DNA from 2 places in the Fictibacillus halophilus genome. Region 1 is predicted to be linked to the other one. Evidence: riboswitches for the same ligand, from Rfam matches in the RefSeq annotation. Region 1 holds a riboswitch; the other holds the start of a gene.

Region 1 (15,358 bases):
TAACGCCATGTCCCATCGGGTTCTTGTAGGGAAAGGAGTTCATTACACCGTTTATAAATTTCTGATTCTATCTTCTTTTTAACGTTCAAATTTCTCACCGCACTTTATCCATAGTGGTTACAGTGTATGTAGCATATGGGTTATCCTATGAACAAGGAAGTTCAATCACTGTTCTTTTTCCGTCTATCACGTTAAAATCTTTTTAAGCAATGAGTTTTTGTTTTAAGGAGGAATGAGTTTGAGTAATAAAGAATTAGCAACATTCGCAGGGGGTTGCTTCTGGTGTATGGTTAAACCATTCGATGAATTACCCGGCATTCATAGTATCGTATCTGGTTACACTGGTGGACAACTTGAAAACCCATCATACGAACAAATAAAAAAGGGTGAGACAGGGCATCGTGAAGCGGTTCAAATCACATTTGATCCGAAGGTTTTTCCTTATCAAAAATTGTTAGATCTATATTGGCCACAAATTGATCCAACAGATGATGAAGGTCAGTTTATCGACCGTGGAAGTCAATATAGAACAGCAATCTTTTATCATACCGTGGAACAAAAAGAACTAGCAGAGAAATCTCGAAAGGCTTTAGAAGAAAGCGGCCGGTTCAATAAGCCGATCGTAACAGAGATTCTGCCAGCAAGTGAGTTTTATGAAGCAGAAGAGTATCATCAGGATTTTTACAAAAAGAATCCTAAAGCTTACAAAGAAGAGCGTGAAACGTCTGGCAGAGACAAGTTTATAATCGAAAACTGGAAGTAGGACACCATAATAATATTATGTAAACTAATTAAAAGAGACTTTAGTCATAAGTCTCTTTTTTTTACTTCTAGATTTTTAATTTATACTTAAGGCAAAGTATATGACATTCAAAACTAGCGGTTCAGTTTTCTAAGTTAGGTGTGCGAAATAAAATTCGAAATTGGAATACGTTCAAGAAGTTAGAAAGCAAATCAGAAAACATTTCTATGGAAACCTTTTAAAACATGGGTATTTGTTTGAATATAAAGTGGTCACTTTTTCCTCTTCAAAATGTTGGTTAAAAAGTACATTGAGATATCTATATCATCTTCTCGCTAAACCAATTTAACGCTTTTTTCGCATCTTCGGGTGACATACCTTGAGTTATATTTTTTAAGGATGCCCGCCAGACGGAAGAAAGAATAACTTCAACTCCTTCTACTAAATTATCTCCTAATATTTCATTGAACAGGATGGCTACTAGGTCTCTATTAGAGCTATAATCGGGCTCACTTAGTAGTTTACACGCATTAAGTTTTACAGCAGCATTAAAACCGACCAACATCGCCGATTTTAGTGAAGTCAATGAATCGTCATGAACTTCTGCAGCACCTTCCATTCTGCTCGTAATTCTTCTTTCAATCTCTTCGCGAACAACTTTATACAGTTCGATCTTATTACCAAAATGATGATATAGAGCTCCAGTTGTTACGCCTATTGATTTAGCAAGTTGTTGAACATTTACTCCTTCATAGCCGTGCATGCCAAACTCTTTTATCGCTTGGTTTAATATTTTTTCTCTAATTGAACCTGGAATTGGAATATTTGATTTCATGATTAGAGTATATCATGTTGACACATTAACGTAAATGATTTACGATTTACATAAATCATTTATGTTCTAAAAAATGGAAATAAGGAGCGTTGTCACATGAAGTTAGTTTTTCATTCTCAACCAGTAAAAGACATTAAAAAAGCTGTGATTTTTTACCGTGATGTTTTAGGAATGGAAGAAGCGTGGAGAGAAGGAGATCATACAGTAGCTTTGAAGACAAATGCGGATACTCAAATCTTGCTCGAAGATGATAATGGGGAACATGAATTTGGTCCAGGTAGCGTTTTTTTAGTTGATAGTGTTGATAAATACTTCAAAGAAAATAATCGAGCGCTTTCTTTTGTCAAAGAACCATGTGATATCCCTCCAGGTCGATATGCAATTTTTAGTGACGATTCAGGAAACCCAATCAGAATAATTGATATGTCAAAAAGGTCTTGAAACCTTGTAGATCCTACAAGGTTTTTTTGCTCTTATTCCACATCCAAAGGGGACTTAAGCTGATCATCATGTGTATCTATATAAAGTTTATTGCTGCTCGTTAATAAGGCATAAACAACTTTTTCCGCTGAGAGATTCCGCTTGATGAGTTCGGTTTGCAGCCACTCACGGGAGATGTTGTTTTCTTTTAAATTGTTCTGTAAGATATCGCCATCCATAATCAACTCAATCGGCAGTTTTACTTCAGGCTTGTACATACTTAAGTCTTTACGCGTAACGGTAAGGTGCTGTTCTTTCTTCTTCACAGATAACATTCCGTTATTTTCAACTAGCGCATAATCCACTTCGTCAACAGAGAAAATATCCTTTTGCCTAAGCTGTTGATTCAAATAATCGAGTGTGTAGCGCATTTTCTTCATGTTATGTTCGAGTATCTTGCCATTTTCTATTACGACAGTTGGATCACCAGCTACAAATTTTCTAGCTCTTTTGCTTTTTAATGAAAGATAAGCAGAAAGATAGATCAAGACAACAAAAACAACCAATCCGAGAAAAATGTACCGCGCTTTGATTTCAAGCGCAAATGATAGGTTTGCTGTAACAGAACCAAGTGTTACAACTGCGATAAAGTCAAAGATAGTCATTCTAGAAACAGTATGTTTGCCTAGTATTCGGGCTGCAACGTATAAGGCGATAAAAGCAACAATGGTACGTATCACAACATCTATATAAGTGTTCAAAGACATCACTTCCAATAACCAGCATTATTTATCATTTATTATTCTTTTTATCCAAATATATTGAATTTAAGACCGTATTCGTAATAGGTCATAAAGATTTGTGGTTTTCTGGAATTATCGTTTCTACATATATAAAAAACGCACAGATTTTATCTTGTGCGTTTTAAACTTCACGATTTGGTTTTCTTGTACTGATTCAACACGTGAACCATGCCTTCTTCGATAAGTTCATTTGCTGGCTTATCCAGTTTTTTTGCTAAAGCCTTAATTTCTAAGTACAATGAATGGCTTAATGTGGTATTTATATTTTTACGGTCATGATTTTTCTTTCGTATTTCACTCGTATACATCTAGCTACCTCCACTTCAAAAGGAGTTGATCCTCATTTGGCTCATGTTTTCATTCATGGCATTCTTTTAGCTTTCGGTCTGATCTTGCCATTAGGTGTACAAAATGTTTTCATTTTTAACCAGGGTGCTCAACAACCATCGTTCTGGAGAACTCTTCCTGCTGTTGTAACTGCTGGGGTTTGTGACACTTTGTTAATCGTTTTAGCTGTAGCAGGGATATCGGCTATTATTACTGCTTTTAGTACGCTGAAATTGTTGTTAATGATTGTCGGTATTCTCTTTTTATTGTATATGGGGTGGTCGATTTGGTCTAGCAAAACTAATCCGGAAACCTCTCAATCTAGTATGCAGCTGAAACAACAAGTCATTTTCGCCGCAACCGTATCCCTTTTAAATCCGCACGCTATTTTAGATACCTTTGGTGTGATAGGTACGAGTTCACTCGCCTATTCAGGATCTGAAAGGGTAGTGTTCACACTAACTTGTGTCGCGGTGTCATGGCTCTGGTTTATAGGATTGGCATTAACGGGAAGGACCATTGGAAGAATAGACTCTGGGGGAACCATATTAAATCTGATTAATAAAGGATCAGCTATCATTATTTGGTGTATTGCAATATACCTAGCGACTATTATTTTTTAAAGAATCTAGTTCTTTAAGCATCCCCAGAAACGTTGACATGCAACTTATTACTTACAAATACTAGAAAATAAAAATTGTTAAATCCTTCCTTTGACTCTAGGTTAATTTGCTGAATTTTGAAATAATTTAATTCGTTAGCGAACTAAAATCATTGGGAGGTACATATGAACAGAAAATTTGTTTTAAGTCTTAGCCTTGCAACAGCCTTAAGTATTGGGAGTATTGGTTCATTTGTTTTAGCTCATGATGAATTAGGATCTGATATTATTGAAAAGGGAACAGGGCCTGGTTATGAAGCCATTGAATCAACGATTGAAGGGTCTCAAAGTTTTAACTGGAAAGAGGTAGCAGCTGTACAAATCAAAGAAAAAAATGGCAAACAAAATAACACAGCTGACGTTTATGTACATAAAGGTTTTGCGTACACTGGGACACACACGAAGAGCGGTGGTGAAGGCGGAGTTCGTGTTTGGGATGTTAAAGATCCATCAAATCCTAAAGAAGTAGCATTGTTTGCTGATGATATCCCCGGCACTTGGCAAGAAAAAGTAATCGTGAAACGTGTTAGCACAAAACACTTTCAAGGAGACTTAGCTGTTGTTTCCGTTCAGCAGCTTAATCGTAAAGCAGAAGGATCTGTTGGAGGATTTCTTTTATATGATGTAACGAATCCTTATCAGCCAAAAAAGCTTGGATTCTGGGAGCTTGATAAGCGTGTTACTGGAACACATGAACTGTATTTGACCGAGCAGGGTGGCAAACCGTATGTTTTGACTGCAAATCCATACGCTGATTATTATACACATGGAGAGCAAAAGGACTTCCAAATTGTTGATGTGAGTAACCCAGCTTTACCACAAACGATCTATCAATTCGATCCTCGTGAATTACCAGAAGTACCAGAGGACTTTGACGGATATAACTGGACAGATTCAAATGGAAAGCAACGCGCTGTATTTAACCACAGTACGATGGCTGATGTAAACGGTAAAACAGCTTATCTGTCCTTCTGGGACCTAGGTACAATCGTATTAGATTTGAAGAATCCGGAGAACCCAACATATTTGGGAAGAACTACATTTAGTGCAGCACAGCAAGGATCTGCTCACTCTGCGGCTCTTGCTAAAGGCGGAAATGTGTTGATTGAAACACGTGAAGTGTATAACCCTACAAAACCAGGCTATGAACAATCATACGGTTATACACGTATTTTTGATATAAAGGACAAGAGAAATCCTAAGCTACTAAGTGAATTTAAAACAGAACTTGTTGATGATGTTCAATATGGAGTCACGTTTGCAAACACTGTTCACGATCCGAAAGTACATGGCAATACACTGTACCTTTCACATTATGGCGGAGGGGTCCGTTCAGTTGATATTACAGATCCTAGCAATCCTGTAGAAATCGGTAAATACATTCCTGAAAAATCAAACATCTGGGGTGTTGATGTAGCAGGTAACTATGTCTACGCTTCTGATATGGGAACAGGATTAAAAGTTCTTAAACTGACGAATGGTGAACAGTAATCTTAAGAAATCAACGTTCACAAGTATTATAATTTTACAAACGACCAAACAGTCCCACATTCATACAAGGGGACTGTTTGTTTTGGCTATATAATAATTGAGTAATAATCTTATTTTCTACTTCTTTCTACATAAGGATAAATCGGGTCTTTTAAATGGTATTCATAGGTCTCACCATCAACGATACCCACAACTTTTTCACTATCATATAATTGGAGTAAAAACTCAGCCATCTCTTTACTTGTATGGAATTTAGGAACTGTACCCTCATACTGAAATTCTTCAAGATCCATGGAACGCTTCGCAAATTCTGTCTCGGTCGCAGCTGGAGCCAACACTTTTGCTTGCATGGCTTGTCCTTTACTCTTTAATTCTTGTGCAAGTCCTTCTGTAAAGGCACTTACATAAAATTTGGATGCGCAATACGTTACAGCATCCGCAACAATTGTGTAGCCACCGCCAGAAGAAATGTTGATAATTTGAGTTCCTTCCACGTCAGCGTAATCTTTTACATAAAGAGAAGAAAGAACGGTTAATGCTTCTATATTTAAATGAAGCATTGTTTCAATTTTATCTAAATTTTGCTCACCGACTGAAGCAAAGTTTCCAAACCCTGCATTGTTGATCCAAGTTTCAATCTCATAATTCTTTAGACTTTGGTAAAAATCATGCGCATTGGATGTAACGGATAGATCAACTGTACGAACAACAACATCCAGTTCTGGATACATAGATAGAACGTTTGATTTCAGTTGCTCTAATTCCTCTGTTCGCCGAGCTGCAATAATTAAATTTTTGCCTCTTGCTGCGAATGCAAGGGCAGTTTCGTATCCAATTCCAGAGCTTGCTCCTGTAATAACCGTGTATTTCATTAAATTTCACTCCTTAAATTTATTCATTTGGTAATTGTTCTTGTGTTTTATTATACTGATTAGAGTAAACTCTAAGTCAAGGAACTAGATACCAGTTGAGGTGATAAAACATGTATACCATTGGAGAAGTTGCTAAACTCCTTAACATTACTACACATACACTTCGATTTTATGAAAAAGAAAAGATCATTACACCAGAACGAACAGATCAGGGTGATCGTCGTTATTCAGAGTCTCATATTCAATGGCTGCGTTTTGTTATAAAACTTAAAGAAACGAAAATGCCGCTTGTTCAAATTCAGGAGTATGCTTCATTATTCTTACAAGGTGAGAAAACCACTTTAAAGAGGCTGAGCTTATTAAAAAATCATCAAGATCATGTTCAGAATCAGATTCAAGTATTAATGGAAATTGATGAAATCTTGCGTAAAAAGATTTCAGCTTATGAAGACTATCTCCTGAAACGAGATTTCAGCTAATACATAGAGGGGTGCAACTTACATGCAGCAGAAGAGGATTCGAGATTTTGGTGTGACAATCGGGAAGCTTAAGACAGGAGCAAATAACTCGATTACAGATGTAGAGGGTGTTTCAGTAGGACATGTGACGCTAAGTGATGGAGATAAACAAACTGGAGTTACTGCCATCATTCCTCATGAGGGCAATACATTTATGGAGAAACTTATTGCTTCGAGTCATGTGATCAATGGGTTCGGAAAAACGTTGGGAACGATTCAGATGAAAGAACTTGGAGTGTTAGAAACTCCTATTATACTAACGAATACGTTAAGTATCGGTTCAGCCGCAGATGCTTTAATTCAATATATGTTAGACAAGAACCCTGAGATTGGCAGAACAACAGGAACGGTAAATCCAATCGTTGGTGAATGCAATGATATGTTTTTGAATGATGTAAGAGCACAATTTATAGAGAAACATCATGTAATTGAAGCTTTAGAAAATGCCGGAAAGAAAGTTAAAGAAGGCAGTGTTGGAGCTGGAACGGGAATGCTTTGTTATTCCTTAAAAGGTGGAATTGGAACGTCTTCAAGGTGTTTTTCCATTGACCAGAAAGCGTATACGATAGGAGTACTTGTTTTATCAAACTTCGGCATACTCAGCGACCTTTAGATAAACGGTAGAGCTATTGGACAAGAATTAAAGAAAGCTTTATTAAAATCGTGGGAGGAAAAGGACAAAGGATCTGTCATGATTATTGTTGCAACAGATCTTCCTGTTTCAGAAAGACAGATGAACCGAATAATTAAGAGATCTGTAGTAGGTTTGTCGAGAACGGGTTCAATTATTACACACGGAAGCGGGGAAGTGGTGATTGGCTTTTCAACAGCTACAAAGATCCCTCATATTAAACCAAATCATATGACTAGCATCCCAACGATACATGAAGAAGATATGGATCTAGCATTTCGTGCTGTTGGAGAAGCTGTAGAAGAAGCCGTCTTAAACTCGCTTGTAACAGCTTCGCATGTTAAAGGAAGGGATGGTAATGAACGACCAGCCTTTAAAGATCTTTTAGAAGAATTCAATATACAGATAGTCTAACGTTAATAAACGTATATATGAAATACAAAAACCCTATCGAAACTGCGTCGATAGGGTTTTTTGCCTTTTATACAAATAGACTTAACAGTAGAATAAAACCTAATCCGGCAACAGAGATAATGGTTTCTAATAAAGTCCATGTTGCAAACGTTTCTTTCATACTCAAGCCAAAATATTCTTTGAACATCCAGAAACCTGCATCATTTACGTGTGATGCTATTAAACTACCCGCTCCTGTTGCAAGGACGACTAATGCAAGGTTAACATCTGTTTGACCTAATAACGGAATGACTAGACCCGCTGTTGTTAATGCAGCAACCGTTGCAGATCCTAACGAGATTCGAAGGATGGCTGCGATAATCCATGCTAGTAAGATTGGAGAGAATGTTGTATCTTTAAACAATTCAGCTACATAATCACCAACGCCACCGTTGATCAATACTTGTTTGAAGGCTCCGCCTCCACCGATGATTAAAAGCATCATTCCGATATGTGTGATAGCTGTCGTACATGAATCCATAACTGTTTTAATCGGTATGTTTCTAGCTAATCCCATCGTATAAACGGCTACAAGTAAAGAGATCAACATGGAAGTTGAAGCGTCACCAACAAAGCGGATGACTTCAAATGTCTTTGAGTCTGCAATACCCATCGTGTTTTGAACAAGTGTGATCACAGTAGCGATAGACATTAAGATAACAGGAAGCATGGCTGTAAATACTGAGATACCAAATGAAGGAGTATCTTCTAATTTAAATACTTTTTGTTCACCTAACGAAGCAATATTTCCTGTTTTGTTGAATGAGTCAGGAACAATCTTTTTAGCAATCTTCGTGAATACGGGTCCAGCTAGAATAACAGTAGGAATCGCAATGATAAAACCATAAAGCAGTACTTCACCAATATTAGCTCCAAATTCTCCTGCAATTACCGTTGGACCCGGGTGAGGAGGTAAGAATCCGTGTGTTACTGAAAGAGCTGCTACCATTGGAATTCCTAGATAAAGAATGGAAACGCGTAATTGTTTTGAAATGGCAAACACGATTGGAATTAATAAAACAAGACCTACTTCAAAGAATAAAGCGATACCAATGATGAACGAAGCAACAACAATTGCCCATTGAATTTTCTTTTCACCAAATTTTTCTATAAGTGTAATAGCAATTCGCTGTGCACCGCCAGCATCAGCGATTAGTTTACCTAGCATGGCACCTAGACCGAAAATTAACGCCAAATGACCGAGCGTTCCGCCTAAACCTGCTTCAATGGATTTAACGATTTCTCCTAGTGGCATTCCAAGTACTAATGCGACACCAAATGAAACGATGATCAAAGAAATGAATGTGTTTAATTTGAAATACATGATTAATAACAGTAATGCTAAAATTCCACAAGCTACAATGAATAATGGCATGATAAAACCCCCTGATGTTAGTTTTTTCTATTGCTTAAGCTTCTTTGGTAAGCGGCAATACGTGAATAATCTTCTTCTAGTTTTCTAGATAAACTAATAAAAATAGGCAATAATTCTCTATATTCCTTTACGGCTTCCTCATTAGGCGAGTGTGTGTAAGTACTCCCGATCATTTTAGAAGCTGCTTCAAATGATTCTATTTTTCCAGTTGCATACAAACCGAGAATACAAGCTCCTAAACAGGAACTCTCATAAACTTCTGGTACAGCCACTTCTGTATCAAATATATCCGACATCATCTGACGCCAAATTTCAGACCGTGCGAAGCCTCCAGTCGCTTGAATTCTGCTTACAGGTTCATCCATACATTCAATCAATGCTAGATACACGGTATATAAGTTATAGATGACACCTTCAAGTGCAGCTCTAATCATGTGTTCTTTTTTATGAGACAACGTTAGACCGAAGAAGGATCCTCGCACGTCTGAATTCCACAGTGGTGCTCGTTCTCCGGCAAGATATGGGTGAAACAACAAACCATCAGCACCAGGTCTCACACGTTCTGCTATCTTTGTCAGAATTTCATAAGGGTCTATTCCTAGTCGCTTTGCTGTTTCTAATTCTGATGCTGCAAATTCATCCCGAATCCAGCGCAGGACAACACCGCCGTTGTTTACTGGCCCACCGATGACCCAGTGATTCTCTGTTAGTGCGTAGCAAAAAATTCTGCCTTTCTCATCTGTTTGTGGCTTATCTATAATTGTACGAATAGCTCCGCTCGTACCAATGGTTACAGCAATTTCGCCTTTGCCAATCGCATCAACACCAAGGTTTGATAAAACGCCATCGCTTGCTCCAATAATAAATGGTGTATTCGAATCGATCCCTATCTGTTTCGCTATATCCATTTGACAGTGATTAAAGATCGTTGTTGTAGGAACTAGGGTAGATAATTGATTACGATTAATACCTGCAACACGTATAGCTTCATCATCCCAATCCAAATTTTTTAAATTCATCATTCCCATCGCTGATGCTAAAGAATGATCCACAACATATTCATTAAATAAGCGGTGGAATATGAACTCTTTAATCCCTATATACTTTTTGGCTCTAGCTGCAATCTCAGGCTGATCATTTACGATCCAAGCGATTTTGCTTAATGGACTCATCGGATGGATAGGAGTTCCAGTTCGTTTATAGATCTCATGTCCATTACGTTGTGCTTTTATTTTTCGTGCCCAAGCTTCACTGCGGTTATCTGCCCAAGTGATGCAAGGTGTTAATGGTTGATCGTAATCATCCATTGCAATCACGCTATGCATGGCACTGCTAAAAGATATGAACGAGATAGCGCTGGATGGAATAGAAGAGCGTTTGATAACATTTGTAAGGGTTTGCAAAACCGTTCGGAAAATTTCTTCTGGATCTTGTACCGCTGTAGAAATATCAGGTGTGTGAAGCGGGTACCCGATGTTTTCCTGTGAGAGAATTTCACCGTTTTCATTAAACAATACTGCTTTTGTACTTGTAGTTCCGATGTCGACTCCTACCATATAGCTTCTTCTATGTTGCGTACCGTCGATATCCTTCATTTAATTACTCCTTTTCTTGCTCCCGTGCTTTCGATAGCATTTGTTGTGACATCCATAAATCATCTACTTTTCCTTGAACATCATCAAAGTTTTGATGAAGTGATTGAATCATAATTTTTCTATTTTTTGATGAGATTGCATCAATATAAAGTTCATGGTTTCTCATGATTCGAGAAAGGTCATCGTATTTTTCATTAAAATGCATACGCATGGATAATAAGATGAAGCTTTCCATGACAGGTTTTGTGTTGTTCCAGATCATCGTGATATACGAATGATCGATAGAACGAATAATTGTTTCATGAAATAAGACATCCTGAAGAGCGAACTCGTCAGCATCTTTGTACTTAATTGCAATCTGCATCATTTCTAAAATTTTTGTTAGTTCTCTAACAACGTGATCTGTGTCGTTTTTAACAAGTCGTTCAAAAACAAACGTCTCAATAAGAAGTCGAACATCATAAATTTCTTCTATTTCTTTTTCCGTTAAGCCGACCACAACTGCACCCATGCGTTCTAAACGAATTAAGTTTTCATTTGATAGAACTTTAAGTGCTTCTCGTATAGGAGAGCGGCTTACATTATATTCAGTTGCTAATTTATTTTCAGAAAGCATGGTACCGCTTTCAATGAGTCCCGAGATAATCCTCATTCTTAGTTCACATGCGACACGTTCTCCGGTTGAAGCTTTGGAAAGCCACTTTTCAGGATAAAGAAAATCCTTAGAATCGTTCAACATAAAAACCTCCTTTTTGTAGAACGAGTATACTTGTATACAAGTATTATAGTACAGTGATTTTAAAATGCAAGCGCTTTTATTTAAAGGTAGAAAAACAATTAACTATAATGGATTAGTTTAGAAATGAATAAGGTAAGAGATAGGGGAGGTATAAATTTGGAAGTGAATTTGATGATGAGAGACTAAAATTTATCCCTGCTTATCTGAATAAATAGAAAAGAACAATCTTGTTGAAGAGATTGTTCTTTTCTATTTATTTTATTCAATTGTTAAAGGTACTTCTTCTTTTTTTATTTCAGATTCATGGAACTCATTATATCGTGGGTGCATTTTTAATAATTCATCAACCGTAACAATTTCAAAACCCATTTGTTTGAGCTTAGGAAGGATGATTTTTAATGCAGCAACCGTTTGACTGCGATTACCACCAGAATCATGTAATAGAATAATGTCTCCGTTTTTTAAATTTGTTAATATATGTCTTGCGATTCTTTCAGATCCTGGATTAGTCCAATCACGAGGATCTTGATGCCAAGACCAAAGGATAACCTTGTATCCTTCTTTCTTTAAGATTTTTAAACTGTTCTCTGTAACCGTTCCGCCTGGAGGACGAAATAACTTTATATAATCTGAGTGATGAGCAGGATCTAGAAGGTGCTCGGTCTTTCTTGTTTCAACCACAACTTTATGCCTTGAGATAGTATGAAAACTAGGATGATTATACGTATGGTTTCCGATTTCATGTCCTTCCCTTAGTTCTCTTTTAACAATCTCGGGGTACTTCTTAATCCGCTTACCGATCAGAAAAAATGTAGCGTGAACTCCTTCTTTTTTAAGTATATCTAGAATTTGGGAGGTGTACACTGGATCTGGTCCATCGTCAAATGTAATCGCTACTTGTTTCTTATTTGAAGGGACTTCCCAGATCACATCACCATATTTCTCAACTTCGAAACGATTTACAACGCCTGCATACACTTTAGGTCCGAAAAAAAGAATATGACATAAGAACATAGTGATAATTACTTTTACAATGGTAGACATAAGGAGCCCTCATTCTAAAATTTATTACTATTAGTATTTGTAAGGGGAAACTGATTTATTACAGGCGTAGCTGTCAAATCGGGGATGAACATATTTGAGTTATAGAACGCAATCATGGTTAAAAATTTGCTTTTACAAAAGAAGTTTTGGCAACAAAAAAGCTGTTCAAAGGCTTTCTTTGAACAGCTTAACTGTTGTATTTTACAATCCACTTGGGGAAAGTGAGATCGCTTTTAATGCGTGATCTAAGTCGTAGATTAAATCATCTACTGTTTCGATTCCGATTGAAAGGCGGATTAATTCTGGACTCACGCCTGATTTTCTTTGTTCTTCTTCAGATAGTTGTTGATGAGTAGTGCTAGCTGGATGGATAATCAATGATTTTGAATCTCCAACGTTTGCAAGGTGAGAGAAGATGCTTACATTTTCGATTAACTTCTTGCCTTCCTCAATACCACCTTTTACCCCAAACGTTAAAATAGCGCCTGCTCCTTTAGGCAAGTATTTTTGAGCAAGCCCATAATAAGGGCTGCTTGGAAGTCCTGCGTAATTCACCCAATCAACAGAAGGGTGATTCTCTAGGAACTTCGCTACTTTAACTGTATTTTCCACATGTCGTTCAATACGAAGGGCAAGTGTTTCTAACCCTTGAATAAATAAAAATGAGTTGAACGGTGCAATAGAAGATCCTAAGTCTCGAAGCAGCTGCACACGTGCTTTTAAAATATATGCAAGTGGACCAAACGCATCTGTGTATACAATTCCTTTGTAGCTTGGATCAGGCTCGGTCAAGCCTGGGAATTTCCCATTGCTCCAATCAAATTTTCCAGAATCGATGATTACACCACCGACTGATGTACCATGTCCACCAATAAACTTCGTTGCAGAATGCACAACGATATCAGCTCCATGTTCGATCGGACGACAAAGGTAAGGAGTAGCCAACGTATTATCGACAATGAGCGGAACTCCTGCTTCATGTGCGATATCAGCGATCGCTTGAATATCTGCAACATCGATTTTCGGATTGCCGATTGTCTCGATGTAAACGGCTTTTGTTTTTTCTGTAATGGCATCTTTAAACGATTGAAGATTATCAATCTCAGCGAATTGTGTATGGATGCCGAGCTTGGGGAGAGTTACAGAGAACAGGTTATACGTTCCACCATACAGAGAGGTAGACGCTACGATTTCATCACCAGAGCCAGCGATGTTAAATATTGCATTTGTAATGGCAGCCTGACCGGAAGCAAGAGCAAGTGCACCAACACCGCCTTCAAGCTTCGCGATGGTCTGTTCAAATGCATCTTGCGTTGGATTCATCAAACGCGTATATATGTTACCGAACTCTTTTAGGGCAAATAAGTTTGCTGCGTGCTCTGTTGAATTGAACTGATAAGAAGTGGTCTGGTAGATCGGAACAGCGCGAGCTCCTGTTGTAGGATCTACTTTTTGACCTTCGTGTAATGAAATTGTTTCAAACCCGTACTGTCTTTTTGAATTTTGATCAGTCATTTTCAAATCTCTCCTCAACGTTAATATTTTTATATCCAATCACATTCAGTTTCAACTTATCCCAGAAAAAAAGACCTCTTCCAAAAGAAGAGGTCCCGATGATTTCACCCGATCGAAGTCTCATCTTTCAGAACAATGATTGTTCTGCTGAAATTAGCACCATGCGTTTCCGCTGGTTGCCGGGCTTCATAGGGTCAGTCCCTCAGCCTCTCTGGATAAGAAGATTTGAATATTGAATTAAGATTTATAATACATACGTCCCTATCAATAGTCAACAGAATTTTTTAAAAATTTCGGATTTTTATTTTCAGGATTGACTTTGACCGCATAAATAACTCCAATCGCCCAAAATGCAGCAAGTACAAAGTAGATCGAGAACAACATATTATGGGATACACCAAGAGTATGAAGAAGAGTTCTTGTATTGGTAATAATGATCAGACCTCCCACCAAAACCCCTAGTATGTGAGAGGGAATTAGGCGTACAAGCCAAGCGGCAACGGGAGCCGCAATCACTCCTCCTAGCATTAAAGCTCCGACCCACAGCCACTCAACTTGTTCCCAGCCGAGTGCGATGAAGAAACCGATTGATGCAGATACAGCTACTGCGAATTCGCTCGTATCTACAGAACCGATTACTTTTCTGGTTTTCAGATCTTGTTTTGCCATTAGAACCGGTGTAGTGACTGGGCCCCAGCCTCCACCACCTGTAGCATCTAAAAATCCTGCTAATAATCCAAGTGGAATAAGTTGTTTCTTTGTAAAGGGTTTACCACTCGCTGTTGCTTTCTTCTCTCCAAGCTTAAACAGAAAACGATATAAGATATAAATCCCAAGGATAATTAAGAAGATAGAGATATATGGCTTTATAACATCTCCAGGCAGGTTGCTTAAAAAACAAGCACCTACAAAAGCTCCTATAGAGCCGGGGAGGATTAAACGAAGAACCACTTGCCGGTCAACGTTTCCGAACTTAATATGAGAAGCGCCCGATGCCGCAGTGGTTACGACTTCAGCAAGATGTACGGAAGCAGATGCAGCTGCAGGAGCAATTCCCGCTACTAAGAGCAATGATGTAGATGTAACGCCATAAGCCATACCTAGAGAACCATCAATCAACTGTGCAACAAGACCAATTAGAGCCAATACGATTAACTTTTTCATTTTCTTCCTCCTCAAAATAAAAAGGCCCTTAACAAGTGATGTTAAGAGCCTTCGGTTTACCGATCAGCGATACGGATTAAATTTTAGTTAATACTATATGTTCCTAAAAGATAAAAAGTCAACTGTTTGTTTAATTTTTTTGAAAAAATAGAAAAATTAAAAAATAGGTCTTG
Region 2 (15,358 bases), 1.9 Mb from region 1:
TGGGGCATTTACGTTTACGATGACTGCTGTACCAGGAACACCGCAGATTCAAAACTTAATACCGATGAACACGTTTAAAACGACGCCAATGGCGGGTACCATTATCGGTATTGTAGCTACGCTCATCATGGCAGTCGGCGGATATTTCTGGCTGAAGTTCAGAGAGAACCGTCTAACAGCAGCTGGTGAAAAGTATACAGAACCAAATAAGTCAAAAGAGAATGAAGATGAAAATGAGGAACACCTTCCAAACTGGATTCTTTCGTTAGTCCCTTTAATCGTTGTTGTTATTTTACTTAATTTCTTAAAAATCGCTCCAATTCCTTCGTTGTTAGCGGGAATTCTGGCTATTCTTCTTATCAATATCAAGCAATACAAAACGTTCATTCCTTCTATGAATGAAGGTGCCAAAGGTTCTGTAATGGCGATCATCAATACGAGTGCCGCGGTTGGATTTGGTGCGGTTGTAACGAGTGTACCTGACTTTGACCGAATTACTGATTTACTTTTAGGAATCTCAAGCAACCCACTTGTATCTGAATCCTTAGTCGTACAGCTTTTAGCAATGATCACTGGTTCAGCTTCTGGTGGTATGGGAATCGCGTTAGAAGCTCTTGGTGGAACATACTATGACTTATCTCAGTCAACAGGCATGAGTCCTGAGGCATTCCATAGAATGGCATCCATTGCATCTGGTGCATCGATCTTGCCTCATAACGGAGCATTGTTAACTCTTCTTGCGGTAACACAGTTATCGCATAAGGAAACATACAAAGATGTATTTGTAGTCGCTTTAATCATCCCTACCATTGCCGTAATTGTTGGAATCATTATGGCAAGCATGGGAATTATATAAAAACTTTTTAGGAGTGAGTATAGTATGGTAGAAAATAAAGTAGTCGTTATTACAGGTTCTGCAAGTGGTATCGGATTTGAAATCGGAAAAACATTCGCTCAAAACGGAAGCAAAGTAGTTTTAACAGACCTTAATGAAGAAGGCGTTAAAAAGGCTGCAGAAGAATTAAAAGGTCTTGGACTTGAAGCGATTGGTCTTAAAGCTGACGTTACAAGTGAAGAAGACATTAAGAGCATGATCGAAACAGCTCACAAAGAGTATGGCCGTGTTGACGTTTTGATCAACAACGCTGGTCTTCAGCACGTTTCACCAATCGAAGAGTTTCCAACAGCTAAATTCGAACTCATGATCAAAATCATGCTAACTGCACCATTCATCGCAACGAAGCATGTAATGCCAATCATGAAGCAACAAGGTTTCGGCCGTATCATTAACATCTCATCCATCAATGGTTTGATCGGATTTGCTGGAAAAGCGGCTTACAACAGTGCAAAGCACGGTGTAATCGGTCTTACAAAGGTTGCAGCCCTTGAATCAGCAGCAGAAGGTGTTACAGTTAACGCACTTTGCCCAGGTTATGTAGATACACCGCTTGTTCGCGGTCAAATGGAAGACTTGGCGAAAACAAGAAACGTATCACTAGATAAAGTACTTGAAGAAGTTATCTATCCATTAGTTCCACAAAAACGTTTGTTAGAAGTTAGCGAGATCGCAGACTATGCGATGTTCCTATCCAGCGACAAAGCGAAGAGTGTAACAGGACAAGCAATCGTTATCGATGGCGGTTATACAGCTCAATAATATTAAATTTCGATGAACCTCAGCCAAGTATTTTGGCTGGGGTTTTCTTTATGGATCTGAAGTGAGTGAGTGTGGAAGGTCGCTCCGATTTAATAGGCTTGATGGTATATGGATAGGGGATAAGAGTCGAATATTGTCGACTCGTCAATATATGAATAAAACTCGTGAAATTATGACCGATACTAGCGGAATTAATACCAATATTTTACGAATCAAGTCTGGAATTTCGGAATTTTTCTCTGTAGATACCCCTTGTGGTATCAACTAAAATCACTCATAAACCACCAAAAATATTCTACCTCATTTTGTAGAATATGAGTCGCAAACACAAAATTGTGACCTTAAACGAAAGAAAAAACCAACTAAAATCATCATGTTTTAGTCGGTTTTATCTTTAGGCTCAATTTGACACCAAAGCAAGTATCATGCTACAGCGCATCTCTAACCACTTTCTTATAATAAAGAACAGACAGCACCCCAAAGATTGAATAGAGGATCGTATACACGACCATGACGATGATCATGGGTGTCCAGAGTTCAGCTCCGAACAGGAACCAGCCAGATTGTACGGCGAAATAGCTGTGAAGCAAGCCGATCAACAGTGGAATGCCAAAATTAAAGAGCTGCTTAAACTGAATACCTTTCAACAGATCACTTTGTGTGTACCCTAGTTTTCGCAAAATCATATAGTTTGGTTTTTCACTTTCTCCTTCATCCATCTGCTTGAAGTAGAGGATACACCCTGAGGTGACAAGGAAAGTCAGTCCTAAGAAACCTACGATAAACATCATGAGTCCCATGTTTTTCTTTTGATTTGTGCTGATTTCATGACGAGATTCGTTGTCTAGCTTTTTGTATATTCCTGTGGATCTAAATAATTCATCCGCCTTTTCTATTTGTTCTTCATTTTTTATGTCTACCCCGATATAGAGCGTTGATTCCTTCTGTACCTTAGGATCAATATCTTTTTTCAACTTCGTAAAAATAGCATCATCAACGATGGCGGTAGGAACACCTCCAGCTGTAAAATACCAGGATACGGGGTAATCTTCCTTTAAGCCTGTATAACGTTGAGTGATCGTTTCTGTTTTTCCATTTATTTTAATTGTTCCAGAATTCTTTAAAGGCATAAATTTTTGAAGCAGGTCGTTATAGCCGGTGAAAACCACTTCGTCCGGTGAGAGATCCATGCCATCGACTGATTTTTCGCTGATTAAAGGAAGCGGCATCGCTTTTGGATCGATAGTGAGTTCATTTAAGCTTCGATCAATAAGCTGTGAGGCGTTTACCGTCACCTGGATGACTTCAATCGATTTTTCAGAATAAGGAATTTCGTTTTTCCTCAAAGCGGCTTGAAACGTATCTGCTGACTCTCTATTAATGATTGAAAAGTCATGCGGAACATTATTTTCAGCCGTCTTCTCTGCAGAATAGTACGAAATGTAGGCAAGGCATAACAAAGCGATCGAGAGCGCTGATACGGTTGTAATGATCATGAGCAGAAGTGCGTTCGACTTCATGCGGAACATAACAGATGCGAGTGACATCACTTCGTTAATGGACAGATATCCACCTTTTCTCTTTCTCGCTAGGTTTAAAAGAAAACTAACAGAGCCTTTATAAAAGAAGTACGTACCTAAAATGACGGCAGCCAGTATGAAGATCATTGCTCCAAATAATTGAGGCATCGTTGTAAAATCGCCGCCAAACAGTTTGGAAGATACGATATAACCTGTCGTGATCAGAACAAGACCTACGATTCCCATGACCATCTCAAAGCGAGATAGTTTTTTCACTGTAATTTCTGTAGAAGAAGTGACACGAAATAAAGATAAGATGGTCTGTCTTTTAATGAACGTGTAGTTCATGATCATGATCAACAGATAGATCGCGGTAAAAACAAGAACCGTTTGTACAAGCGCTTGTGGTGAAAATCGTAATGATGCGATGGAATCAACACCAGTCGTCTTGAACAGAACGAGAATCATTAATTTTGAAAACGAAAATCCTGCAAAGATTCCGATCAACAAGGAACCAAAGTAGAGGAATAAGTTTTCAATAGAAAGAATGCGAAAAATCTTACCCTTAGTCATCCCGATTAATTGGAACAATCCAATTTCTTTGCTGCGTCGTTTGATAAAGATGTTGTTCGCGTAAAGTAAAAAGACCGAAACGATCACGACTAGTAAGATAGAAGCGGCTCGAATCGCGGCTTCACCTTTTACAGTACCTTCAACAGAATCCATCGATGGATCATATTGCAGCGTCACAAAAGCAAAATAAAGGGCAGAACTGAACACTAAAGCAAAAACATATAGATAATAATTTCTTAAGTTTTTCTTTAAGTTACGAAAAATGAGTTGATTAATGTTCATGTTGAACACCACCTAAAACACCTTGCGTTTTCATAATATCCTTAAAGAAACTTTGCCGATCCTGTTCTCCTTTCATAAGCTGCGTGTAGATTTGTCCGTCTTTTATAAAAACAACACGACTGCAATAGCTTGCTGCTACAGGATCATGCGTCACCATAAGAATCGTCGCTTGTCTATTTTGGTTAAGGCCGCTTAGCTTGTTTAGAAGGTCAGACGCAGACTTGGAATCGAGTGCACCGGTCGGTTCATCCGCAAAGATGATACTTGGGTCATGAATGAATGCACGAGCCGCAGATGTTCTCTGCTTCTGTCCACCAGAGATCTCGTTCGGATATTTATCTTTTATCTCCGAAATACCGAGTTCTGTTGCGACTTGCTCAAACTTCTTTTCAGCTTCTTTTTTCGGTGTTTTGGTTATCGAAAGCGGCAGCAGAATGTTTTCTTTAACGGTTAGAGTATCTAAAAGGTTGTAATCTTGAAAGATAAAGCCAAGGTGATTCTTTCTGAACTCTGCCAACTGCTTTTCTTTCATGGCTGTCATCTCAAACGAGTTGATATGAATTGTCCCTTCGCTCACTTGATCGATGGAGGATAGGACGTTCAACAATGTCGTTTTACCAGAGCCAGATGCTCCCATGATGCTGATGAACTCACCTTTTTCAACGGAAAGATCAATGCCTTTTAGGACGTGTTGTTTATTATTTTTATTTCCATAGCTCTTATGAAGCTTCACTGCTTTCAATATACTCATGATTTAATACCCCTCTCTTATAGTTTCATTATAGAAAGCATTTCAGCTCTTTTCCTTCTGTTCACCGAACAAAACAGAAAAGCATGTGACACTTTCGTCACATGCCCATCGTTTGATCAAACTCATTTCTTTTTGGGAAAGCGAGCGTAACGGTTGTTCCTTCATTCCGCGTTGACTCTATAGAGAGTTGAATATGTAAGGAGTCTGCCGCTTTTTTGGCTAAATATAACCCCATGCCGGTTGAAGCTTGATCCTGATGTTCCGTCGTTGACGTGAATCCTTTATCAAAGATACGAGGCATATCCTTTGTGTCAATTCCACGACCAAAGTCTTGAATCGTTAAATAGTTTCTGTCATTTGAGTTGTAACTGTTAATGATAATCTCTGAAGAACGACTGTATTTCACGGCATTCGTTAAGATCTGACGAATGATAAAAGCTAACCATTTCGCATCGCTTAATACATGGGAAATTTGAAGATCAAAATCAAACCCAATCCCTTTTTGTATACACCACGATTGCAGCGTTTTTAGTTCGGAAAAAAGCAGCGTCTCAAGCTCCGTTACCTCCATATAAAGATCGTTCTTAATAAAAGGAATCCTTTTTTGATGAAGCTGTTGATCGAGAAGAAGGTGGATACGAAGCCACTCGTGTGTCAGATCTCCTTTTAATGGCGTATCGTCCATCCGCTGAATCATGAGATGCATGGCCGTCAGCGGTGTCTTAACCTCATGAATCCACGCTAGGAGATCGTCCTTTTCCTGTTCGACAAGCATACGATTTTCTGACGCTGTTCGTTTTAAATGCTTCGTTTGTTCGATGATGCTGTTTTCAACAATATGTTCAAAAGGTGAAGAAGGAGATGACAGATTAGAAAGATCAAAATCATTATCCCTCTCTTTAAGCTGGCGGAAGAAGGCTGTTTCCTTCTGATATCGATAAAAAAGAAAGATAACAAAGACGATTAGAGAAATGAAAACAACATAGCCAACAGCAGAAAGGGGAATCGATGGATCGAGATAGGCGATCAAAAGGAAAATGATCTGCTGTAATAAAAACAAAAAAATCCAGCTGCTGCGTTCGATTAGATAGCGCTTGATCATACAGAATCCTCTTCTACGGCCCTATAGCCTTGTCCCACTTTGGTCTCGATGAATTGTCCGAGTTCAATGTCGTCTAGTCTTTTTCTTAAACGATTCACATTCACGGTGAGGGTATTGTCACTTATGAACTTTTTATCGTCCCATAAGCTGTTAATGAGATTATCACGACTTACAATCTTATTCTTTTGCTCGATCAGGAGTTTCAGAATGAACACTTCATTTTTTGTAAGTTCAACCGAACCCTTCTTGTTCGTTACTATATTCTTTTCATAATCGATTTGAGCGCCGCACCACGTTTTGAGACTAACGGTGTCTGTATTGTAATTATAAACACGCCTGAGAATGGCATGAATCTTTGCGATCAATACTTCAAAATGAAACGGTTTTTGAACAAAGTCGTCTGCACCGAGCTGCATGGATAGGACCATGTCGCTCGGATGATCACGCGAAGACAGAAAGATGATCGGCACGTTAGAATGCGATCGAATATTTCGGCACCAATGAAAGCCATCAAACTTCGGCAGCTGTATATCGATGACAACCAGGTCAGGTTTAATATCTGTAAACTCCTGCATCACCCGTCCAAAGTCAGTAATGCCATATACTTCATAGGACCATTGTGATAATCGTTCTTTGATCTCGCTGAATAGCGTGTAATCATCTTCAATGAGCAAAATTTTAAACATCATTTATCACCACATCATTACTTGATATGTTTTTTAGTGTATAGCAAAACTTGGATATTTTCTAGGATGTGCATTTCTTAATTGGTTTTCATATGCTTCGGAGCTCTTGAAAGTGGTTGGTTTCCACTTCAGATCGCTCGCTTTCCGCGGGGTGTGCGTTGAGCCTCCTAGCGCTTTGCGCTGTTAGGAGTCTCAACTGTCCCACTGATCCAGCAGGACAAGAAAGGCTACGGCAGCGACACATCGCACGAAGAAAATTTGAAGTTTAATTTTCGAGGAGTCTCGCATCTTACGCTCCAACCAACTTCACAATGATGAAGGGAAAAGCGATGCAAAGTTACAGCAGAAAAAAGATGCCTTCTGTATATAGGCATCTTTTCTAAAAAACTTATGATGTTACAACCTCACTCATCAAAGCGTGTGTATTTCCTTCTGAATCCTTAAAGAACACCATCCATGTTTCCGTACTCTCCATCTTAGCGACGATATGAGGGGAGTCTAGGAAGGTTATCTCTTTGTTCTTAAGTTCTTTATAAGCTTCTGTTATGTTTCCTACATGAAAGTATATAACGGAGCTCGCTCCTGCAAATTCTTCTTTTTCAGGAAGGGTTAGAAGTATTCTTAGACCGTTACAATCAAAAAAGGCCATATTATCGGTGCTAAAAAGAAGTTGTAAGCCTAATACGTCTTTATAAAAGTGTATCGAGCGTTTAATATCTAGAACGGGCACAGCAACTTGTCCAACTTTTTGAATGACATTAGTTTGAATTGTCATGTTAATCTCTCCCTTATCATTTTTCTTCTTCATCATAAACCAGTAGTGAAACCTATTTCTTATCCGAAATCACCTTTTTACGATATTGAAGAGGAGAGATACCCATATGTTGTTTAAATAATCTGCTGAATGAAACAGGGTTATTCAAGCCGATTTCATAGGCGATGTCAGTCATTGAGGATTCGGAAGTCTTGAGCAATGCTATTGATTTAGCGATCCTTAATTCTGCGATATGCTGAAAGGGTGTTTTTTTATAAATGTTTGAGTAATTTCTTAGCAGATGATTAGGAGATAAGCATGAGATTGCTGCAATCTCATCTAGCGTAAGTCCTGTATCATAAAAGGCTCTTATGTATTCATGTGCTATGCTGACCCGTTTATAAATTTCTTCACGAGTCGATTTACGTACTAAATTTAGACGATCAATTTCTTTATAGGTTTTCATTTGTTCTTTTAATAGCGTGGTCATAATGGAATGAAATTGTTCATCTAATATGCTTGAATCATTTTGGTACTGATTTGTCATGTATTTTAATAGACTCATTTGGTGAGTGAGCATCTGGCTTTGTTCATAGGATCTTTCAAAAAATGAAGCAGATGTATTGTTTATAAAAGGATCATCTAATAATTGGTGGTTGGAATCTGACAGATTGCGAAATACATCGTTTGCAAAATCTTCTTGAAAAAAGACACAGAAAGATTCTACTTCTTTTTGTTCGTCTATGGTTATGGTGTAGGGACCTTGGTTGAGTAGCAGGTAATTTCCTTCGTCAACAGCGAAATATCCTCGATTGGTTTTGTAATAAGCTTTTCCGTTCGAAAAGGTTTTAATAGAGAGAAGTCCAGTGCCATCCCAATGAAATTGTGCGCTCTTTGCATGAAGAATGTAATTTGATTTGCGTACGTTTTTTTCTGCCATATGATGACTCCTAAAAGAGATAGTTATAAGGAAATTATACCTTATCTATCAAAATCTAATAGAAAATATTAATCATTGTTCCACATGAAACAATGAAAAAGAAGGTGATATTTTCACCTTCCAACGTTACTTAACCGATCTTTGCGCCCTCAAATCGAGTGGCGATTGGATTTACTTCTATTTCAATCGTTGCGCCTGATGGGCTTGAAGCGACTACTTGAACCTCATCGCCTCTTCTTAACTCGACGAGTGATGAAGTAGCTACGATTGCATTTGGAGAAGTAATTGTTTCTTGATTACCTGCAACAATTTCACCATTCACTCGAATGCCAACGAATGCAGAATACGGTGTTCCTGTATAAATCGGCAAAAAAATACTAGCTGTGAACGTATAAATGCCGTTGCTCTTTGGAACAAACGTTGATGTGTCTGGATTGTATTCATTATTGCTATCAAAAACTTCTACGGGATAGATCACTTGATTTGGTGTGGAGCCTAAAATAAATTGAAACAGATCTTTAACCGCTTTAAATGCGGAAACTTTTTGGCAAGGCTGAATCTTTCTATGCTTGCACTCACAATCTCGTTTCATATGTGCGTACGGATTTTGATCATAATGGTCGTACATACAAACTTTCCCTCCTATTTTCACTCTAATCTAGAAACTAGATCAGAGAATAATCTAATAGATTATTACTAGTAGATTATGCGGACAAGTTGTAAGTGGTGTATATAAATAGTGTAGGGGAAGGTGTTTTACTAGAAAGAATAAAAGAAAGCGATTAGAGGGTCCTAATCGCTGTTTAAAGGTGGCATTGTTTACTCCTAGCTAATCATATTTCACCACAGGCCATTTTTCTTTTCGAAGGGAATTCATGAGTTCAGGACTAGCGTTCACATTCGTTTGCACGATTTCTTTAGGTGTTAGAGCCATCCATTGGTTTAAGGACACATCTGCAAAACGGTCACTTTTGAACATTTCTAAAAACCATAAACTTTTATTTCCTGTATTCTGCACATAATGACCGAATGCAAACGGAACATATCCCACATCACCAGCTCTTACGTCAAACGTTCGTGCCGTTCCATTTCCAGCGAAAGCGGTCATCCGCCCTTGACCAGCTAAATAATATTGCCACTCATCATTATTCGGATGCCAATGCAACTCTCTCATTCCGCCAGGTTTTATTTCTACTAAAGCAGCAGCGATTCTTTGTGAGATCGGGAAGTTCGTAGAATCTACGATACGAACGGTTCCGCCGGGTGTAACGAGTGGTTTTTGAGCCATTAAGCGGTGCGTGAAGCTTAACGGAACCGTTCCATATGGATCAGCTATAGCTTGTGTTTCAATGGGACCCGGAACGGTAGACTGATAGATATAACGTTGTTCAGTCGGAATGTTCGCAAATGCGCTCTCAGGTATACCGAAGTTTGCTGAAAGAACTTCTTTCGGTGTGTGTGCAAACCAATCTGAAATAGAGAATGTGCTGAGATCAGAGAAATTCCCATCATCGAATACTAGTAAAAACTCACAGCCTTCTTCAAGTCCTTGAATCGAATGAGGAATGCCGGGAGGGAAGTACCAAAGATCGCCTTCACCCACATCGGCGATAAAATTCCGGCCGTTTTGATCAACCGATGTAATCCGAGCACGGCCTAAAATCATATAAGCCCACTCCGCTTCTTGGTGCCAATGAAGCTCCCTTACACCACCTGGGGTCAGACGCATGTTTACACCAGCAAGCGTCTTTGCGACAGGAAGCTCACGAACCGTAATCTCTCTCGACCAGCCTCCAAAGTTTAATTGCATATGTGTATCCGAATAGGAAAATCGTAAGTTCGGTACAGTTCCAGCATCTGTTGCAGGAGAAACTAACATATCCGGATTTTGTATATCACGCATAATGTCACGAGGTCCTAAGTCGGTCGCACCCGCACCATCACTGCGAATTGGTTGCGGAATCTGCATTTGTCTTCGTTGCTGTTGATCTTTATTATTCTTATCCACGTGATGAGCTCCTCTCTATAGAAGGTTCAAACGTCATCACTGTATTCATATGGAGAGGACATCTTAAACATGCAAATTTCTTGAGAAGGATCTTAACAAAGAAAAAAACACCTAAAAAGCTTACCGCCACTTAAAGGTGTTTTGTATGCGTAAAAATATCGTCTTGGTGGCTTTTAATGCGTTTTAATTGTGCCACGATAATGATACTGATGATTACGAGCAGAAACCATGAGCTGATCTTACCAATATGCACGAGAGACCAAGCTGCTTCCTGATTGGGGTACTGCCAGGCTCCGAGAAACGTTGTGATGTTTTCAGCAATCCAGATAAAAAATCCAATCAACAAAAAAGAAAGAAGGATTGGCATTTTATAAACCCGTTCGTTGATCGTATAATGAACAACGGTTTTATAAAAGATAGGAAATAAAAGCAGAATCAAAATCCATCTGGCATCAAACAAGTAGTGATGGGTAAAAAAGTTCGAATAGATCAGTACACAAATCCCGAAAGAAAAGAGGGGATTCGGCCACCCCTTGATCTGAAGGTCTAGCCTCCGCCAGCTTTGGCAAATATAGCTCGCAACACTAGCATACATAAAACCACTGTATAGAGGTACACCGTAAATCTTAGAATAGGCTTCTTCAGGATAGCTCCAAGACCCCATATGAACTTTAAATAGCTCTAGAGCCAGGCCGATCAAGTGAAAGACACAGATGACTTTTAGTTCATCTACCGTTTCAAGTTTCGTTACGATCATGGCAACCTGTGTGACGAGACAAAGAAGAAGTATGAAGTCGTATCGAGGGATGAACGGAATGCTGACGAATTTTGAAAGAGCTAACGCACCAAAGATAATGACTGGAAAGATGCAAGAAAGTGCTTGTAAATAAGTGAATGTAAGAAGCGCCCTCATGAGTAAACCACCTTTTATCAATATGGAAATATATTGTATCCATAATAACCTATGGTGATTTAAATCTCATCATACAAAAAAATGTTGAGTTTAACATGAATCTGTCAGTTGACTTCTATTACTTAAGCGCTGCATCTGCTAACGAATAAACAATCGCATCATCTGTTGGTGGATTATGAAGACCGGCTCTTACATCGCGAAAGTGCCGCTGAAGCGGATTTTGTACAGAAAGACTTCGAGCACCAACGATTCTCATTGCGAGGTCAACGACTCTGTTCGCACTGTTTGTTACAGAATGCTTAACGGCAGCGAGTTCGGTTCCTAGATTCTGCCGTTCTTCAGGGTGGTTTACCCATTTTTCAGCAACGGCATGCAGAATCGTTCTTGCTTGGAATAGCTCAAGTTCTATCTTGCCAATCTTTCTTCTCACTTCTGGCACGTCTGAGATCGGTCCAGATAAAGTGTTAGGACTATATTCAGATGCAAATTGAATCGCATAATTTCGCGCGGCTCTTGCAATTCCAAGGTATACAGCTGGCACTTGCAAATACCAGCCTTTAGGAACGATGTTCTTCCCATCTTCAACAACGAGAAGGTTCTCCTGGGGTACATAAACGTCTTTCAAAAGGAGGTCATCGCTTTTTGTCCCTCTCATCGAGATGCTATCCCAAGTCTCTTTTACAGAAACTCCTTTTTCCCGATGATTCACTAAGAAAAATCCTTTATGGTTGGTTTCTGAGAGGGTAGCTGTAACGATTGAGTAATCAAGGGCTTCTGCCATAGAAGTAAAAGCTTTGCTTCCGTTGATCAACCATCCGTCTGCTTTCTTGACTGCAATTGTAGTAGGAATACCGCCCCGAGAAGGACTTCCCGTCGCACGCTCTGTTTGTGCCAGGTTAATGAGTGCTTTTTGTTCAACAATTTTCCGGGTAAGATCAGCGAACGAGTTACCATTCCAATGCCGGTTTTCTGCCGCCTCTAAAAGAGTACCCAAATGCCACCCAAGAGAAAGAGCAGTAGGAGCATCCCCTTCAGCTAAATGCTCTTGAATCGTTAAGAACTCAACCAGATTTAACCCTTTACCACCATATTCTTTTGGAATGGTAAGAGAAAGAAAGCCTGCATCCTTCAAATCTTGAAAGTTCTCATAAGGAAAAACGCCTTCTTGATCTACAACACCTGCCCGATTCTTAAAAATTTCTTTCAGTGCTAAAGCGGTATTTATCGCTTCTTCAAAATGATTGATCTCAGTGGTTTTTCTCAAAGGTAAGCTCATGGTTCCCTCCTGATTTTTTTATCATGTAGTGATTTTTGTTTACATAGTTTTTATACTACAGTGACTTGTTGGTTGGAGTGTAAGGTGCGAGACTCCTGCGGGACAGGTGGGCAGGTGAGACACTTAAGAGTGAAACGAACGAATGTGGCTCACCGCCTGCCCCGCGGAAAGCGAGCACCTGAAACGGAAATCAACAGCTTTCAAGTACTTACTTTTAATAACAACAAACACAAAAAAGCCCTCTTTCAAAGACGAAAGAGGACGCAGATTCCATATGCTTACACGCTCTCTCATCTATCAGACATTCTAAAAACATCTGCTGGAATTAGCACCTTTCTTTTAACAAAGCGGTTGCTGCAGGATCGTAGGACCAGTTCCTCCCCTGACTCTTGATAAGATTTATTATTTAATTATTAGTCACCACTATAGAGGATAAAGCAAACCGCTGTCAACTAAAAACTGATTGTTAAGAAAATTATTTTATTTCTCTAAATTCCATTGACAGGCTATTTTTATTCCTGTATATTTCGTTACTAAATTGAATATTTTCGATTCCTTATCGAGAGAGGTGGAGGGACTGGCCCTTTGAAGCCTCGGCAACAACTATTTTTAGGACTGTGCCAATTCCAGCAGGCGAAAGCTTGAAAGATAAGAGGAGATCTATATACGTATGTTTATTTCACGTATTTTCAAACCTCTTCTCATTGCCGAAGAGGTTTTTTATTTTCTCTTGGAGCGGGTACAAAAAATTGGATATGGAGGAATGTATGTTGAGTAAAGAAATTTTGTTAAATGCGTTCGAGATGACAAGTGCCATGCACAATTCTCATGGCCTTTGGAAGCACCCGGAGAACAAGAGACATAGAAGTTATAAGGATCTGAACTATTGGATCGAGTATGCGAAGCTTTTAGAAAGAGGCAAGTTTGATGCTGTATTCTTTGCAGATGTGTTAGGGGTTTACGACGTTTATAAACAAAGCAAAGCTCCATCTATTCGTGACGGACTTCAAGTGCCTTTAAACGATCCGGCACTTCTCGTGTCGGCTATGGCTAGCGTAACAGAGAATCTGTCTTTTGCTGTGACGGTGAGCACAACGTATGAACAGCCGTTTGGCAACGCACGTCGTTTTTCTACGCTAGATCACCTAACAAATGGACGAATCGCATGGAATGTAGTCACTTCTTATCTGCCAAACGCGGCGAGAAATTTTGGACTGCAGAATATGATCAAGCACGATGAACGGTACAACATCGCGGATGAATACCTAGATGTTTCGTATAAGCTTTGGGAGAGCAGCTGGGAAGATGAGGCAGTTGTAGAAGATGTTGAAAACAATAAACTGGTGGATCCTGAAAAAGTCCATGAGATCAATCATGAAGGGCAATACTTCAGCGTTGAAGGACCTCACTTAAGCGAGCCTTCTCTGCAGCGGACACCTGTGATTTACCAAGCGGGAACGTCTGAGCGTGGTCGAGACTTTGCAGCAAAGCATGCTGAATGTATTTTTGTAGGTGGCCCGACGCCTGAGAGAATTCGCTTTTATGCGGATGATATTCGTAAACGCGCTATCAAACACGGTCGAAATCCAGAAAACATAAAGATCTTTTCTTTCTTAAACGTGGTGGTAGGAAGAACGACACAAGAAGCGGAGGAAAAGTTTAAAGCGTATGCAAGTGTTTGGAGTGCAGATGCAGCGAAAGCTCAATATGGAGCAAGTGGTTATGATATTGCTGAGTATGAAGAGTTAGATCCGGACCTTCCATTCTCGTACAATAAATCAACAGAAGGCGGACATTATAAAGCCGCTACGCTCACTACGGATGCTCCTAAACCGTTAACAGTGGGAGAGGTTTTAAATCGCTTCGAATCACCGGACAAAAGCTTTATAGTCGGCAATCCAGAAGAGGTAGCGGATGGCATTCAAAAGCAGTTTGAAGAGTCTGGCGTGGACGGCTTCAACCTAAATCACCTAGTAACACCAGGAGATTTAGAAGCTTTTGTAGAGCTTGTTGTACCCGTTCTTCAAGAAAGAGGATTATACAAAAAAGAGTACAACAGGGGCACCCTGCGTGAAAAATTATTCACACCCGGACAACCTTTGCTGCCTAGCGATCATCCGGCAGCTAGATTCAGACCGGTGTTAACAGAAAGTAAATAAAGAGTGAGTGAGGAGAGAAAACATATGAAACGATTGAATATATTCATCACAGCAGCTTTATTGATAGGTTTACTAGCAGGGTGTGGCGCATCGGGTGAAACAGAAAGTAAGAAGATCACGCTCGGCGCAACTGTGCCTTACAGCGACATGCTTGAAAAAGGCGTGAAGCCATACCTAGAGAAAAAAGGATACAGCGTTGAAGTGAAAGAGTTCAATGATTATGTACAACCAAACATCTCTTTAAAGAGCGGTTCATTAGATGCGAATTTGTTTCAGCATAAAGTGTACATGGACGCATTTTCAGAAGAGAATGATATGAAACTAGCATCAGTGATTACGGTACCTACTGCACCAATAGGTATCTATTCTAAAAAGTTCAAGTCTATAGACGAAATTAAGCCTGGAAGCACGGTTTCACTAGCCAATGATCCTACGAATTTAGCAAGAGGACTTACTGTTTTAAGAGACAATGGACTAATTGAGATCGATTCTTCAGCAAATCCGTTAAGAGTCTCAGAAAAAGATGTGACGAAAAATCCAAAGAACTTGAAGTTCCAGCCTGTTGAAGCCGCTCAAACACCAAGAACGCTAGACTCCGTAGATCTTGCGGCGGTTAACGGAAACTTTGCTCTATCATCTGGTCTAGATTTAAAAGATGCGCTTGTAAAAGATAAACTTCCAGAGGAGATCATCAATCGAATCGTGGTGCTAGAGAAAGATAAGAATTCACAGCTGGC

Evidence for each region. Region 1 has a riboswitch for S-adenosylmethionine ahead of I5J82_RS07250 (homocysteine synthase). Riboswitches for the same ligand answer to the same signal wherever they lie in the genome.
Region 2: it holds a riboswitch for S-adenosylmethionine, as region 1 does, so the genes downstream of both, I5J82_RS16845 (LLM class flavin-dependent oxidoreductase) here and I5J82_RS07250 (homocysteine synthase) in region 1, are expected to answer to the same signal.

Annotation. Positions count from the first base shown of each region.
Region 1 is NZ_JAEACF010000001.1:1,400,800-1,416,157, reverse strand. Features, by position in the region: gene I5J82_RS07325 (terpene cyclase/mutase family protein) at 1-98, opposite strand, end outside; gene msrA (peptide-methionine (S)-S-oxide reductase MsrA) at 233-763, shown strand; gene I5J82_RS07315 (TetR/AcrR family transcriptional regulator) at 1,062-1,577, opposite strand; gene I5J82_RS07310 (VOC family protein) at 1,674-2,018, shown strand; gene I5J82_RS07305 (DUF421 domain-containing protein) at 2,051-2,764, opposite strand; gene I5J82_RS07300 (hypothetical protein) at 2,929-3,108, opposite strand; gene I5J82_RS07295 (LysE/ArgO family amino acid transporter) at 3,145-3,750, shown strand; gene I5J82_RS07290 (LVIVD repeat-containing protein) at 3,915-5,279, shown strand; gene I5J82_RS07285 (SDR family NAD(P)-dependent oxidoreductase) at 5,390-6,151, opposite strand; gene I5J82_RS07280 (MerR family transcriptional regulator) at 6,262-6,630, shown strand; partial or broken gene I5J82_RS07275 (DmpA family aminopeptidase) at 6,653-7,714, shown strand; gene I5J82_RS07270 (GntP family permease) at 7,782-9,128, opposite strand; gene gntK (gluconokinase) at 9,146-10,684, opposite strand; gene I5J82_RS07260 (GntR family transcriptional regulator) at 10,728-11,462, opposite strand; gene I5J82_RS07255 (polysaccharide deacetylase family protein) at 11,721-12,506, opposite strand; gene I5J82_RS07250 (homocysteine synthase) at 12,708-14,021, opposite strand; SAM riboswitch class I at 14,139-14,243, opposite strand; partial or broken gene I5J82_RS07245 (sulfite exporter TauE/SafE family protein) at 14,420-15,185, opposite strand.
Region 2 is NZ_JAEACF010000001.1:3,302,263-3,317,620, reverse strand. Features, by position in the region: gene I5J82_RS16905 (GntP family permease) at 1-856, shown strand, start outside; gene I5J82_RS16900 (3-hydroxybutyrate dehydrogenase) at 881-1,657, shown strand; gene I5J82_RS16895 (ABC transporter permease) at 2,086-4,032, opposite strand; gene I5J82_RS16890 (ABC transporter ATP-binding protein) at 4,022-4,783, opposite strand; gene I5J82_RS16885 (sensor histidine kinase) at 4,881-5,885, opposite strand; gene I5J82_RS16880 (response regulator transcription factor) at 5,882-6,571, opposite strand; gene I5J82_RS16875 (VOC family protein) at 6,960-7,340, opposite strand; gene I5J82_RS16870 (helix-turn-helix domain-containing protein) at 7,399-8,265, opposite strand; gene I5J82_RS16865 (C1q-like domain-containing protein) at 8,396-8,893, opposite strand; gene I5J82_RS16860 (oxalate decarboxylase family bicupin) at 9,095-10,234, opposite strand; gene I5J82_RS16855 (DUF817 domain-containing protein) at 10,404-11,186, opposite strand; gene I5J82_RS16850 (acyl-CoA dehydrogenase family protein) at 11,305-12,462, opposite strand; SAM riboswitch class I at 12,750-12,861, opposite strand; SAM riboswitch class I at 13,016-13,117, shown strand; gene I5J82_RS16845 (LLM class flavin-dependent oxidoreductase) at 13,233-14,621, shown strand; gene I5J82_RS16840 (MetQ/NlpA family ABC transporter substrate-binding protein) at 14,646-15,358, shown strand, end outside.